2 regions of the Bacillus luti genome follow, and region 2 is predicted to be linked to the other one. Evidence: a T-box and tRNA genes for the amino acid it is inferred to sense, from the RefSeq annotation. Region 2 holds a T-box; the other holds one or more tRNA genes.

Region 1 (7,055 bases), 600 kb from region 2:
CCGGGATGGACGCACCGCTGGTGTACCAGTTGTTCTGCCAAGGGCATAGCTGGGTAGCTATGTGCGGAAGGGATAAGTGCTGAAAGCATCTAAGCATGAAGCCCCCCTCAAGATGAGATTTCCCATAGCGTAAGCTAGTAAGATCCCTGAAAGATGATCAGGTTGATAGGTTCGAGGTGGAAGCATGGTGACATGTGGAGCTGACGAATACTAATAGATCGAGGACTTAACCATATAATATGAAGCAATGTTATCTAGTTTTGAAAGAATATAAAAAACTTGTTGACTTTAAAAGTTAAATAAGTTACAATAATTCTTGTCTTAAATGAATACAGTCTGGTAATGATGGCAGAGAGGCCACACCCGTTCCCATACCGAACACGGAAGTTAAGCTCTCTAGCGCCGATGGTAGTTGGGACCTTGTCCCTGTGAGAGTAGGACGTTGCCAGGCAAATGGAGGATTAGCTCAGCTGGGAGAGCACCTGCCTTACAAGCAGGGGGTCGGCGGTTCGATCCCGTCATCCTCCACCATTTAGCCGACTTAGCTCAATTGGTAGAGCAACTGACTTGTAATCAGTAGGTTGGGGGTTCAAGTCCTCTAGTCGGCACCAGAAATCATGGCGGTTGTGGCGAAGTGGTTAACGCACCGGATTGTGGCTCCGGCATTCGTGGGTTCGATTCCCATCAGTCGCCCCATTTTTTCTTGAAATATTAATATGCGGGTGTGGCGGAATTGGCAGACGCACTAGACTTAGGATCTAGCGCCTTTGGCGTGGGGGTTCGACTCCCTTCACCCGCACTTTTAATTAAATAACTCATACATGTCTTGCGGAAGTAGTTCAGTGGTAGAATACAACCTTGCCAAGGTTGGGGTCGCGGGTTCGAATCCCGTCTTCCGCTCCAATTTTCAATATGACATGCCGGGGTGGCGGAACAGGCAGACGCACAGGACTTAAAATCCTGCGGTGGGTGACCACCGTGCGGGTTCGACCCCCGCCCTCGGCACCATATGCGCCCGTAGCTCAATTGGATAGAGCGTTTGACTACGGATCAAGAGGTTAGGGGTTCGACTCCTCTCGGGCGCGCTTTTATTAACGGGAAGTGGCTCAGCTTGGTAGAGCACCTGGTTTGGGACCAGGGGGTCGCAGGTTCAAATCCTGTCTTCCCGATATTCCCAAAAATATGGGGCCTTAGCTCAGCTGGGAGAGCGCCTGCCTTGCACGCAGGAGGTCAGCGGTTCGATCCCGCTAGGCTCCACTTATTTTAATATCATTTATGGCGGTGTAGCTCAGCTGGCTAGAGCGTACGGTTCATACCCGTGAGGTCGGGGGTTCGATCCCCTCCGCCGCTACCATAAAGGACCTTTAGCTCAGCTGGTTAGAGCAGACGGCTCATAACCGTCCGGTCGTAGGTTCGAGTCCTACAAGGTCCACCATTAGACGTTTATATCTCGGAGGTATACCCAAGTTCGGCTGAAGGGATCGGTCTTGAAAACCGACAGGCGGCGAGAGTCGCGCGGGGGTTCGAATCCCTCTACCTCCTCCATTTTTTTCTAAAGTAAATATTTTATCATCGCGGGGTGGAGCAGCACGGTAGCTCGTCGGGCTCATAACCCGAAGGTCGCAGGTTCAAATCCTGTCCCCGCAACCAAATGGTCCCGTGGTGTAGTGGTTAACATGCCTGCCTGTCACGCAGGAGATCGCCGGTTCGACCCCGGTCGGGACCGCCATTTTAATAAGGCTCGGTAGCTCAGTCGGTAGAGCAGAGGACTGAAAATCCTCGTGTCGGCGGTTCGATTCCGTCCCGAGCCACCATTTTGAAGTCGCAAGCCGACTTAGCTCAATTGGTAGAGCAACTGACTTGTAATCAGTAGGTTGGGGGTTCAAGTCCTCTAGTCGGCACCACTTTCAAAATGAGCCATTAGCTCAGTTGGTAGAGCATCTGACTTTTAATCAGAGGGTCGAAGGTTCGAGTCCTTCATGGCTCACCATTTACAATTTAATGCGGGTGTAGTTTAGTGGTAAAACAAGAGCCTTCCAAGCTCTGGTCGAGAGTTCGATTCTCTTCACCCGCTTTTCAATTATGGGCCTATAGCTCAGCTGGTTAGAGCGCACGCCTGATAAGCGTGAGGTCGATGGTTCGAGTCCATTTAGGCCCACCATAATTGTTCCGCAGTAGCTCAGTGGTAGAGCTATCGGCTGTTAACCGATCGGTCGTAGGTTCGAGTCCTACCTGCGGAGCCATATTATAGAGAAGTACCCAAGTGGCTCAAGGGGCTCCCCTGCTAAGGGAGTAGATCGCTAACGCGGTGCGAGGGTTCGAATCCCTTCTTCTCTGCCAGTAACTGGCCCGTTGGTCAAGTGGTTAAGACACCGCCCTTTCACGGCGGTAACACGGGTTCGAATCCCGTACGGGTCATACTAAAAGAGATAGCATAATCTGCTATCTCTTTTTTGTTGTGTAAAAGTGGACTTTGGATAGTCTGCTTTTTTTTTTTATGGATTTCTTGTATACTTTTTTCTATTTGAATTTCGGGTATCTTTTCTTTAATGCTGTATTTAATCATTGCAATAAATTGTAGAAGATTTATATATATGCACTTATTTTTGCAACCTTTTTATTCTCTCATTCGACTATATTAGTAAAGGGAGGAAGAAATAAAAATGGACATAGCCTATCTAGTAAAACAAGCAACAAGGGGAAATGATCAAGCATTTGAACAACTCATTACTTTTGTTCGTCCGAAATTATATCGAACAGCCTATTCTTATGTAAGAAATGAACAAGATGCACTGGATATATACCAAGAAACAATTTATGAAGCGTATCTTTCATTGAAAAAATTAAAAAAGCCCGAGAAATTTCAAAGTTGGATTACTAAAATTCTTGTTTTTAAATCCATTGATTTTGTAAGAAAATCCTCTAGACAATTTGTTGCGAATGATGAAATGTTTTCTAATTTATGTACGGAAGAGAGCATGAATAAATTAGAACAATCTTTGGATTTAATCGAGGCATTTAATTTTTTAGATCCTACTTACAAAACTATTATTTTATTAAGGTATTATCACGATTTATCTATTAAGGAAATTGCTGAGGTTCTTAATTCTCCAGAAGGAACGGTAAAATCTCAATTACATCGAGCAAAGCAAGCTTTACGCCCCATTTTAAAGGAGGGATATAGTTATGAATAAAGAAGAATTTAATCACCATATCAATGATATTCCTATACCAGAAGATCGGTTAATTCAAAGAGAAAAAACAGCCATGCTTCAAGCTAAGAAAAATGGATACCGTAGAAAAAAAACAATCAAGTATTCTAGTCTTGTTGCTTGTGGAATATGTGTTTCTCTCTTAGGTTTTGGATTCATTTCTCCTACTATGGCAAAGACATTATCGAGTGTTCCAGTTATAGGCCCCATTTATGCACAATTTAATGATATTGCTGCTGATAAAATCGAAAAGGATGAGCTGGCTACATCAATTGAGAGACAAGATAACCATAGTGGTTTAACGATGAAGGTGAAAGAAGCTGTTTACGATGGTGGACGTTTAGTGATCACGGTGGAATACAAAGGAGAAAATACTATTTCAAATAGCAATGAAGAGAAAGCTGGATTTAGTTATGTAACCATTAATGGGAAAGAGGTCAGAGCTGCAATTAGTTCTACTTCACAGAAGCCAAAAGGACGAAACAGCATTATTGAGCAGCATGAATTCACTCTGGCTAATTACGGTGAATTTGGTGATAAAATTGATGTTTCCGTCCATGGGAAAAATTTATTTGGACAAACAGGAACATGGAACGTAGCATTTCCTCTTACAAAAGTTGAAGATGAGATTCGTAAATTCACTCCTAATATAAAAACATTAACGAAAGATAATCTGTATGCATTAACAGTAAATCAAGTAACCTTTTCTTCACTTTCAACGAGGGTTGATTTGACCTTTGATTATCCAAAAGAAATGGAAGTTAATGATAGCTGGCCAGCACTTGATTATACTGTCACTGATGATAAAGGAAAAATTTACGAAGGAGTCAGCTTACAAGTTGGTAGCACGGGACTATACGGACACCATATTGTTTTAGCCCTTCCACCAATGGATAATCCTCCAAAATCCTTAACAATTGAACCTTCGTATCTTAGTGGTCTAAATGATACATTAAAAAATGGGGGTGCTCTAGATTTGAAAACGACTGTGTTGCTACAATAATTGAAGAGCTTTGCTAGGTTATTGACTGTTATTAAGTGATGGTATGTTAATTTGACGTGTATGAAAAAATATCGCTATCCAACTAAGATAAATTTGTATCCATATAATCAAAAAAGGCTATTCTTTTTGTAGAAATATACAGAAAGGATGGCGTTTTTTATGCTGTCATTATTGTTGAGTTATGTTGGTAAGTGGATATATTGCAAACATCGCCGATATAATTTCACTTACTGATAAAATCCCTTTCACAATCTAAAGAAAACGCCTCCATTGAAATGGATTCCACACCTATTCCAACAACTTTACACTCTATGTGAAAAAGTTCACAAATAGGTCATAATTTGTGAAGTAATTCACAATAATACGTGCTACAATATGAATGTAAAGAAGTTAAACAACATTAAATTAGTATTTTAATTAATTACTTAAACAATTATAAAAAAAATATATGTAAACAATTGAGAGGGGAAATTACCATGAAAAAAGGTATCAATCGCGTAGTATTAGTAGGAACAGGAGCTGTAGGTTGTAGTTACGCTTACTCAATGATCAATCAAGGTGTAGCTGAAGAATTCGTATTAGTAGATGTTAATGAAGCAAAAGCAGAAGGGGAAGCAATGGACTTAAGCCATGCGGTACCATTCTCTCCAGCAGCAACAAAAGTTTGGAGCGGTAGTTATGCAGATTGTAAAGATGCAGATTTAGTTGTTATCACTGCTGGATTACCACAAAAGCCAGGCGAAACTCGTTTAGACTTAGTTGAGAAAAATACAAAAATCTTTAAACAAATCGTTCGCGGTATTATGGATAGCGGATTCGATGGAATCTTCTTAATCGCAACAAACCCAGTTGACATTTTAACTTACGTAACTTGGAAAGAATCTGGTTTACCAAAAGAGCGCGTAATCGGTTCTGGTACTACTTTAGACTCTGCTCGTTTCCGTTACATGTTAGGTGACTACTTAGATGTAGATCCACGTAACGTTCATGCTTACATCGTTGGTGAGCACGGTGACACTGAACTTCCAGTATGGAGCCATGCTACTGTAGGTGTACAAAAACTAGAAACAATTTTAGCTAACAACGAACAGTACAAACAAGAAGACTTAGATAAAATCTTCGAAAATGTACGTGACGCAGCTTACCATATCATCGAGCGTAAAGGCGCAACTTACTACGGAATCGGTATGTCACTACTTCGTGTAACTAAAGCGATCTTAAGCAACGAGAACAGCGTATTAACTGTATCTGCATACCTTGAAGGTCAATATGGTGAGAAAGATGCTTACGTAGGTGTTCCAGCTGTTATTAACCGCCAAGGTGTACGTGAAATCGTAGAACTTGAGCTAAATGAAGAAGAAAAAGCGAAATTCGCTCATTCTGTAAAAGTGTTAAAAGAAACAATGGCACCAGTACTATAATAATTGCTAAATAATTCAGAGGCGGGAAACTGCTTCCTACCTCTGAGTTTTTATATAATTTAAATATAAATTCCTTTTCCGGTTTCCCTTGTATATCCCCAATATACCCCTTTTGCTGGATAAGGGTCGTTTATAGAAAAGAGCACTCTACGTAAAGTAGAGTGCTCTTTATTATTATTTTTTAGGCGTTAATCCTAATTTCTTTAAAATATCTGCAAGTGTACCGCTTTTTGATTTTTCAACAGGTGTTTGTGATTTAGATGCATCAGGACCTTTTTTCAAGAAGTTCTTTTCAACGAAGCGAATATCTTTTTCGTCAACAATGCCATCTTTGTTAAGGTCACCGTCTTTTACAGATAGTCCTTTTTTACCGTAGTTGCCAGCGATAATTTCTGCATCTTTAATATCAATTACTTTATCGCCATTTACATCACCTGCAAGGTTTTCATCAAAGCGTGCATAATAATATTGGCCGAGCAGTTTACCATCTTTTTCAGTACCTAGTTTCGTAGTTAGGCGGCTTGTTAAGTGCCCTGGTACTTCTACATATAAGTTGTAGTCGCGTTTATTAACAGGAAGTCCATTTAGCTTGAAGTATCCGTATTTATCAAGTGAACCTTCAAACTTATGACGGTAAGAATCAGTTGCATATACTTTTACGCCAAGTTTCGTATAATCGAACTTTTCATCTAAATAGCCACGTTCATTTACGAATGCGCCAGGTTTAATATTGCCTTCTACTAGTGAGTTTAAGGACATAACTGAGAATGTTTGATCTTGAAGGACACGCATTCTATTTGGCTCTGATTCACCTTGTTTCCAGTAAGCAAACACTGATAAATCTAACTGGGCGTTTGTTTCATAAAACTCATCATTTTCTACTTTGAAAGTTACATCAATGAATGGGAAATCACCATCTAATCCAGCGAAGTTTTTGTCATCAATAGCTCCGCCAACTGTAACAGAACCCTCTTCTAATTTCGGCTCGTTCACTTTTGCAGTTACACCTTTTTCAGAAAGGAGTTTTTCAAAAGCAGGATTGAATTTCGCATTTGCAAATTTGAAGTTCTTCTCTAGGAATTTCACGTTAAATTCCCCAGAAACAAACTGTTTTACGTGTTTCGCGTTTAGTGTTACAGTAAGTTCATCATTTTTGTATACTTCTTTTTTATCATAACTAGTTTTCGCATATTGGGCTCCTTGTGGGATAAACCAATAGTTATTTACCCCGTTTGGATAGTCAGGTCCCGCAGTTGCATAATCGAAAATATATACCCCTGTATTCATTGGACCTTCCACTTTAAAGGATTCAGGAGTAATACCAACTTTAAAGTCACCATTTGCATTAATAGGTAAAAACTTATGCAAGTATGGGGAATAGTCATAGTACATAACTCCGTTCGCTTCTTGCGTAATGTT
Region 2 (7,055 bases):
ACGTTTTGGAGCTGCTTCTTTCTTTACAGCTTCTTTTTTAACTTGTTTTGGTGCCTCTACTTTTGTCGCAGTTTGCTTTACATCGCAAGTGCAACCACAAAGTTTACGGAATGTATCATCGCTAATAATGCGTGATACGTTTGCACCACTGTTTAAAATTCTATTGTTCTTACAGACAGGACATTGTACATAATATAAAGTTTTTCCATCTAAAGGAAACGTTTGTATAATAAGATCCATGTTGACTCCTTTCATATCTATGAAGATAATCATCGGAATATGAGTGTGTAATAAGGACAATATATCCTTACACCATACTTTATGATTGGTTTTAAAATAAAAACTCGTTACGTGTTGGTAACGAGTTCTCCAATCTCCACTTATATGCGCTGTTGTCAATTATATCTGGAGGAGGTAGAGGGATTCGAACCCCCGCGCGACTCTCGCCGCCTGTCGGTTTTCAAGACCGATCCCTTCAGCCAGACTTGGGTATACCTCCATATTGACATCAAATATAATATCAAAAGAAAAACAGTTAGTCAACCCTACTAAAATAAATTATGAGGAAAGGGAAATTTTACTTTCCCTCTCCTACATTATAGTACTGACAACGCTCATAATTACCAATCACTCATACCGATGAATGTTTATAAATTTACTTAATAACTGTTTTTCCTCCCATATAAGGGCGAAGAACTTCTGGAATTATAATTGTACCATCTTCTTGTTGGTAGTTCTCTAAAATAGCTGCCACCGTACGTCCGATTGCAAGACCAGATCCATTTAATGTATGAACATGTTCTGGTTTTCCGTTTGGCTCACGGCGGAAACGGATATTTGCACGTCTCGCTTGGAAAGCCTCAAAATTACTACAAGAAGAAATTTCACGATATGTGCCATAGCTTGGAATCCATACTTCGATATCGTATTTCTTCGCTGCTGTAAATCCTAAATCGCCTGTGCACATGCTCATAACGCGATATGGCAACTCTAATAATTGTAACACGCGTTCTGCATCATTTGTTAATTTTTCTAACTCTTCATAAGAATCTTCTGGTTTTACGAACTTTACAAGCTCTACTTTATTGAACTGATGCTGACGAATTAAACCACGTGTATCACGGCCAGCTGAACCTGCTTCAGAACGGAAACAAGAGCTAAATGCAGCATATCTTATAGGCAATTGCTCTTTATTTAAAATCTCATCGCGGTGCATATTCGTTACAGGTACTTCAGCTGTTGGAATTAAGAAGTAATCTTCACTTTCAATGCGGAATGCATCTTCTTCAAACTTTGGAAGTTGTCCTGTTCCTGTCATACTTGCACGGTTTACCATATACGGAGGTAACACTTCTTCATATCCGTGCTCATCAGTATGAAGGTCAAGCATAAAGCTAATTAAAGCACGCTCTAATCTTGCACCAGCACCTTTGTAAAATACGAAGCGGCTTCCTGTTACTTTCCCAGCACGCTCAAAGTCTAAAATTCCTAAATCTGTAGCAAGATCCCAATGTGGTTTTGGTTCAAAAGCAAATTCCTTCACTTCTCCCCAACTACGTGCTACTACATTATCATCCTCTGTCTCCCCAACTGGAGCAGATTCATGAGGGATATTTGGAATAGATAACATTAATCTTTCTAAATCTTCTTCAACTGTACGAAGCTCATTATCAAGGTCTTTTACTTTCTCGCCAACTTCGCGCATTTCTAAGATTAAAGCTTCCGCGTCTTTCTTTTCACGCTTTAATACAGAAATTTGTTGAGATACTTCGTTACGTTTACTTTTTAGTTCCTCTGTTTGAACAAGTAACTCTCTTCTTCTCGTATCCAGTTCTTCAAAGCGACCAAAATCAGTTAAATCTTCGCCTCTATGCTGTAACTTTGCTTTTACTTCTTCAAAATTCGTACGTAAAAATTTAATATCAAGCATTCTATACTCCTCCTTTTATTTTATAAAACACAAAAAACTCCCGTCCCTATATAAAGGGACGGGAGTTAACCCGCGTTGCCACCCTAGTTGAAAGCATTACCGCCTTCCTCTCAAGTAGAAATAACGGCTCTTCACCGGGAATGTTTACTAATCATAAAGATATTCCACATTCCATTCCAGGATGGATTCACAAACTGTTTCTATCGATTTCCACCAACCATCGACTCTCTATAAGAAACAACATTTGTTACTATTTCCTATCAACACGCTTATTTTATAAAATTGTTATCATCAATTTACTATAATCTTATACAAGTTGCAAGTTACTTATACAACTTTTTTCATTTTCGCTTCTTTTACCATTTCGACAAAGTATGCTGTCACACGATGATCATCCGTTAATTCTGGATGGAATGAAGCAGCTAAAAATTGATTTTGTCTTACCGCTACCATTCGGTCGCTATGTGTAGAAAGTACTTCGACATCATCAGCTACATGTACGACATATGGAGCACGGATAAATACACCAACAAAGTCCTCTCCCACACCTTTAATTGAAAGTGCAGCTTCAAAACTATCCTTTTGGCGTCCGAACGCATTACGCTCAACTGTAATATCCATAGCACCAATATGTGCTTCTTCATAACCAATAAGTGTCTTTGCAAGAAGAATCATACCTGCACATGTACCAAACATTGGTTTACCAGACTTCGCGAATGTACGAAGTGGTTCCATGAAAGCATACTTATCAATAAGACGGCGCATTGTTGTACTTTCACCGCCTGGTAAAATAAGACCATCAATCTCTTCAAGTTGCTCTATACGCTTTACAACAACAGCTTCTGCACCACTTGCTTCAACTGATTTTACATGCTCACGAACTGCACCTTGAAGACCTAGTACACCGATTTTCACCATTTTAAAGTTCTCCTTCAATTACCATCCACGCTCTTGCATGCGTTGTTCTGGTAATAACGTTGAAATTTCGATACCTTTCATCGCATTACCTAATCCTTTAGAAAGGCTTGCAATTAGTTCGTAATCCTCATAATGAGTTGTCGCTTCAACGATTGCACGTGCAAATTTCTCTGGATTCTCTGATTTAAAGATACCAGACCCAACAAATACACCATCAGCACCAAGTTGCATCATTAACGCTGCATCTGCTGGTGTTGCTACACCACCTGCTGCAAAGTTTACAACCGGCAAGCGGCCAAGGCGTTTAATTTCAAGTAGTACTTCATAAGGAGCACCAGTATTTTTTGCATATGTCATTAACTCATCTTCACGTAGACTTGCAACTTGACGGATTTCTGCATTGACTTGGCGCATATGACGCACTGCCTCTACAATGTTTCCTGTTCCTGGTTCACCTTTTGTACGAAGCATAGATGCACCTTCTGCAATACGACGTGCAGCTTCTCCGATATCACGGCAACCACATACAAATGGAACTGTGTAATCACGTTTATTTAAATGGTATACTTCATCAGCAGGAGTTAATACTTCACTCTCATCGATATAGTCTACCCCTAATGATTCTAATACACGTGCTTCTACAAGGTGACCGATACGGCATTTTGCCATAACCGGAATCGACACCGCACCCATAACTTCTTCAACAATTGTTGGATCAGCCATACGAGAAACGCCACCTGCTGCACGAATATCTGCTGGTACACGCTCTAATGCCATAACGGCAACTGCGCCTGCCTCTTCTGCAATTTTTGCTTGTTCAGCGTTAATTACGTCCATAATAACGCCGCCTTTTTGCATTTCTGCCATTCCACGTTTTACACGTTCTGTCCCTGTTACATTTGTCATGTACAAAAACCCCCCTAGGTGAATTGCTTTCCCCCGCTATAGGCGAAAATTAAGAATACTCTTACATTCTACCACTAACCATCAGATGCTTGTCTACTACTTTTTCATAAAGTCGGTATGAAAAATAGGAATAAAAAAAAGCCCCTACCATGAGGAGCTCTTAAAACCAACCTTTTACTGTATCAACAGCACTATTCCATATACCACTAAAGAAAGAACCAATTCCGCGCATAGAACGAGTAAACCAATTCGCTTCTTCTACTGCAGATTTTGTTACAAGATCTATTTGCAATGACTTACCAGATAAAAATCCAGGATCATTCGTGTCTTTTGGTGTAATTACCATTTGACCAAGTGCAGCGCCTTTTTTAATAGGTGCTTCTTGTCCTTTATTTGCTTCTTTTAATTCTGTTTTATAAATATCTTTACTGCCTTTTGGCATTGGAAGTGAGACAGCTTGTTTCGTTTGAACTGCCACATCTTTATCTTTTGCATTTTCTACTCGTAATGTTTCTTGTCCTTTTACTGAAGAATCTTTTTTATACATTTGCTTCATTTCAAAATTAGCAAATCCATAATCATATAATTTCTTTGTTTCATCAAAGCGTGCATCACGAGACTTCGTTTTAATAACTACAGAAATAAAACGCATACCATTTCTTTCAATTGTACCAGTGAAACAATCTCCTGCTTCTGGAGTTGAACCTGTTTTCAGACCATCTACACCATCGTATGCCTTAGATAAACCTGGTAACATCCAGTTCCAGTTAATCATTTCAATTCGATCCGTAGTACCTTCACGGAATGTCTTTTTTGAAATCTTTGCTATATCTAATGTTTTAGGGAAATCTTGAATAAGATGTTGTGCTAAAATCGCTACATCTCTCGCAGCCATTTTATTTTCTTCATCTGGAGTTGTTCCTTCAGGATGCTGTCCTTTTAAATCTTTGTTTGTTAAGCCGGTAGAATTTACAAACTTGTAATTTTTTAATCCAAGCTCTTTCGACTTATCGTTCATCATTTTTACAAAGTCTACTTCTTTTCCAGCAACTGCTTCAGCTAAAGCTATCGTTGCACCATTAGCAGAATAAATTGCCATTGCCTCATATAACTCTTTTACTGTATAAGACTCACCATTGCGTAACGGCACATTCGATAATGAACGATCTTGCGAAATTTTATACGCATATTCAGAAACCTTAACTTTTTGGTCCCATTTTAGTTTCCCTTTCGCAACAGCCTCGTTCACTAAATATTCACTCATCATCTTTGTCATACTAGCAATTGATAATAATTCATCTGCATTCTTTTGATACAAAATTTTCCCAGAATTTGCTTCAACTAAAATTGCTGCACCTGCTTCAATGTTTAAAGCAGTTCCTGTTTCTGCTGATGCATTGCTATATGGTAACAACATACTACAAGCTAGTGTAAGCATTGTTACTAACGCAATGAATCTTTTGCAAAACATACCTTTCACTTTTGCTACCCCCAATATCTATGTACTCACATAACCGTTATTCTAACATAATCAAAAAAAAATAGACAGAGATATCAAATCTCTGTCTATTTGTATATAAGACATTATAATGAGTAGTTTGGAGCTTCTTTCGTAATTTGTACATGATGAGGATGACTTTCAAGTAAACCAGCACCTGACATACGAATGAATTGTGCATTCTCACGTAAGAATTCTAAATCCTGTGCCCCGCAATATCCCATACCTGCACGTAATCCACCAACTAATTGATGAACTGTATCTGCTAAAGGTCCTTTATAAGGTACGCGACCTTCAATACCTTCTGGAACAAGTTTTTTGTTTCCTTCTTGGAAGTAACGATCTTTACTTCCTTTTTCCATCGCTCCGACAGAACCCATACCACGATATACTTTAAATTGACGACCTTGGTAAATTTCAGTTTCCCCAGGGCTTTCAGCAACACCGGCAAACATACTACCTAGCATAACAACGTGTGCTCCTGCTGCTAAAGCTTTAACCATATCACCAGAGTACTTAATACCACCATCAGCAATTACTGGAATACCGTGTTTACGAGCTTCTGTTGCACAATCATAAACTGCTGTTAATTGTGGTACACCAACACCAGCGACAACGCGTGTCGTACAAATAGAACCTGGTCCAATACCTACTTTAACTACGTTTGCACCAGCTTCAATTAATGCTTTTGTTGCTTCAGCAGTAGCGACATTTCCTGCGATAATATTTAGTGATGGATATTTCGCACGAACTTCTTTTACTTTATCAATAACACCTTGAGAATGTCCATGAGCCGTATCAAGAACGATTGCATCTACCTGCGCTTTTACTAATGCGTCGATACGAGTCATAGCATCAGCTGTTACACCAACCGCGGCTCCAACTAATAAGCGTCCTTGCTTATCCTTTGCAGAGTTTGGAAATTCAATTACTTTTTCAATATCTTTTATTGTAATAAGCCCTTGTAGTACACCGTTATTATCAACAAGAGGGAGTTTTTCAATTTTATACTTTTGTAGGATTTTTTCAGCTTCTTCCAGTGTAGTACCAACCGGAGCTGTAATTAGCTGTTCTTTTGTCATTACGTCAGAAATTTTGATTGAGTAGTCTTGGATGAAACGCATATCACGATTTGTAATAATCCCAACTAATTTTCGTTCATCTAAATTATTTACAACTGGTACACCTGAAATACGATATTTTCCCATAAGATGTTCTGCATCATATACTTGATGTTCTGGAGTTAAAAAGAATGGATCTGAAATAACGCCGCTTTCAGAGCGCTTTACTTTGTCAACTTGCTCTGCCTGTTGCTCAATAGACATATTCTTATGAATGATTCCTAAACCACCTTGGCGAGCCATTGCAATAGCCATATCTGCTTCTGTTACTGTATCCATTCCTGCACTAATTAACGGGATATTTAACTGTAAGCTTTCAGATAAAACTGTTTTAACACTTACTTCTCTTGGTAATACATCTGACTTTGCTGGTACAAGTAATACATCATCAAAAGTCAAACCTTCTTTAACAAATTTAGATTCCCACATAATTGTTCCCCCCATGATACCAGAAATTATTATTAGTAGCTTATCAATTGGTTAAAATACTGTCAAGAAAGTATATATATGTTAGAATTTTTAGACAATAAAAGGAGCGTAATATATGCATCATTCAACCTGTACTTGGCAGCAATTAAGTTTCTTTTTTTCATCTCAAAATGTACAACATTATCTTGCCCGCTGTTATGAAAAATCCTCCATACAAGATGCCGAAAAAAAAAGTTTTGAAAATTGTTACCCC

What was found. A T-box is a leader RNA that pairs with one kind of tRNA and senses whether it is charged. The one in region 2 lies ahead of serS (serine--tRNA ligase), so its partner is inferred to be a tRNA-Ser.
Region 1: it encodes a tRNA-Ser, which carries the amino acid that the T-box ahead of serS (serine--tRNA ligase) is inferred to sense. The anticodon was not compared.

The regions. Positions count from the first base shown of each region.
Region 1 covers NZ_CP040336.1:490,911-497,965, forward strand. The annotation lists rRNA gene EUC40_RS02485 (23S ribosomal RNA) at 1-234, shown strand, start outside; rRNA gene rrf (5S ribosomal RNA) at 336-451, shown strand; tRNA gene EUC40_RS02495 (tRNA-Val) at 456-531, shown strand; tRNA gene EUC40_RS02500 (tRNA-Thr) at 536-611, shown strand; tRNA gene EUC40_RS02505 (tRNA-His) at 621-696, shown strand; tRNA gene EUC40_RS02510 (tRNA-Leu) at 719-799, shown strand; tRNA gene EUC40_RS02515 (tRNA-Gly) at 829-903, shown strand; tRNA gene EUC40_RS02520 (tRNA-Leu) at 920-1,008, shown strand; tRNA gene EUC40_RS02525 (tRNA-Arg) at 1,012-1,085, shown strand; tRNA gene EUC40_RS02530 (tRNA-Pro) at 1,096-1,169, shown strand; tRNA gene EUC40_RS02535 (tRNA-Ala) at 1,185-1,257, shown strand; tRNA gene EUC40_RS02540 (tRNA-Met) at 1,278-1,354, shown strand; tRNA gene EUC40_RS02545 (tRNA-Ile) at 1,359-1,435, shown strand; tRNA gene EUC40_RS02550 (tRNA-Ser) at 1,453-1,545, shown strand; tRNA gene EUC40_RS02555 (tRNA-Met) at 1,574-1,650, shown strand; tRNA gene EUC40_RS02560 (tRNA-Asp) at 1,654-1,729, shown strand; tRNA gene EUC40_RS02565 (tRNA-Phe) at 1,739-1,814, shown strand; tRNA gene EUC40_RS02570 (tRNA-Thr) at 1,829-1,904, shown strand; tRNA gene EUC40_RS02575 (tRNA-Lys) at 1,915-1,990, shown strand; tRNA gene EUC40_RS02580 (tRNA-Gly) at 2,004-2,074, shown strand; tRNA gene EUC40_RS02585 (tRNA-Ile) at 2,085-2,161, shown strand; tRNA gene EUC40_RS02590 (tRNA-Asn) at 2,169-2,243, shown strand; tRNA gene EUC40_RS02595 (tRNA-Ser) at 2,250-2,340, shown strand; tRNA gene EUC40_RS02600 (tRNA-Glu) at 2,347-2,418, shown strand; gene EUC40_RS02605 (sigma-70 family RNA polymerase sigma factor) at 2,664-3,194, shown strand; gene EUC40_RS02610 (DUF4179 domain-containing protein) at 3,187-4,215, shown strand; gene EUC40_RS02615 (L-lactate dehydrogenase) at 4,692-5,636, shown strand; gene EUC40_RS02620 (S8 family serine peptidase) at 5,811-7,055, opposite strand, start outside.
Region 2 covers NZ_CP040336.1:5,097,663-5,104,717, forward strand. The annotation lists gene EUC40_RS25820 (sigma factor-like helix-turn-helix DNA-binding protein) at 1-240, opposite strand, end outside; tRNA gene EUC40_RS25825 (tRNA-Ser) at 407-499, opposite strand; gene serS (serine--tRNA ligase) at 656-1,930, opposite strand; T-box leader at 1,982-2,203, opposite strand; gene pdxT (pyridoxal 5'-phosphate synthase glutaminase subunit PdxT) at 2,258-2,848, opposite strand; gene pdxS (pyridoxal 5'-phosphate synthase lyase subunit PdxS) at 2,867-3,754, opposite strand; gene EUC40_RS25845 (serine hydrolase) at 3,915-5,225, opposite strand; gene guaB (IMP dehydrogenase) at 5,339-6,802, opposite strand; gene EUC40_RS25855 (YaaC family protein) at 6,918-7,055, shown strand, end outside.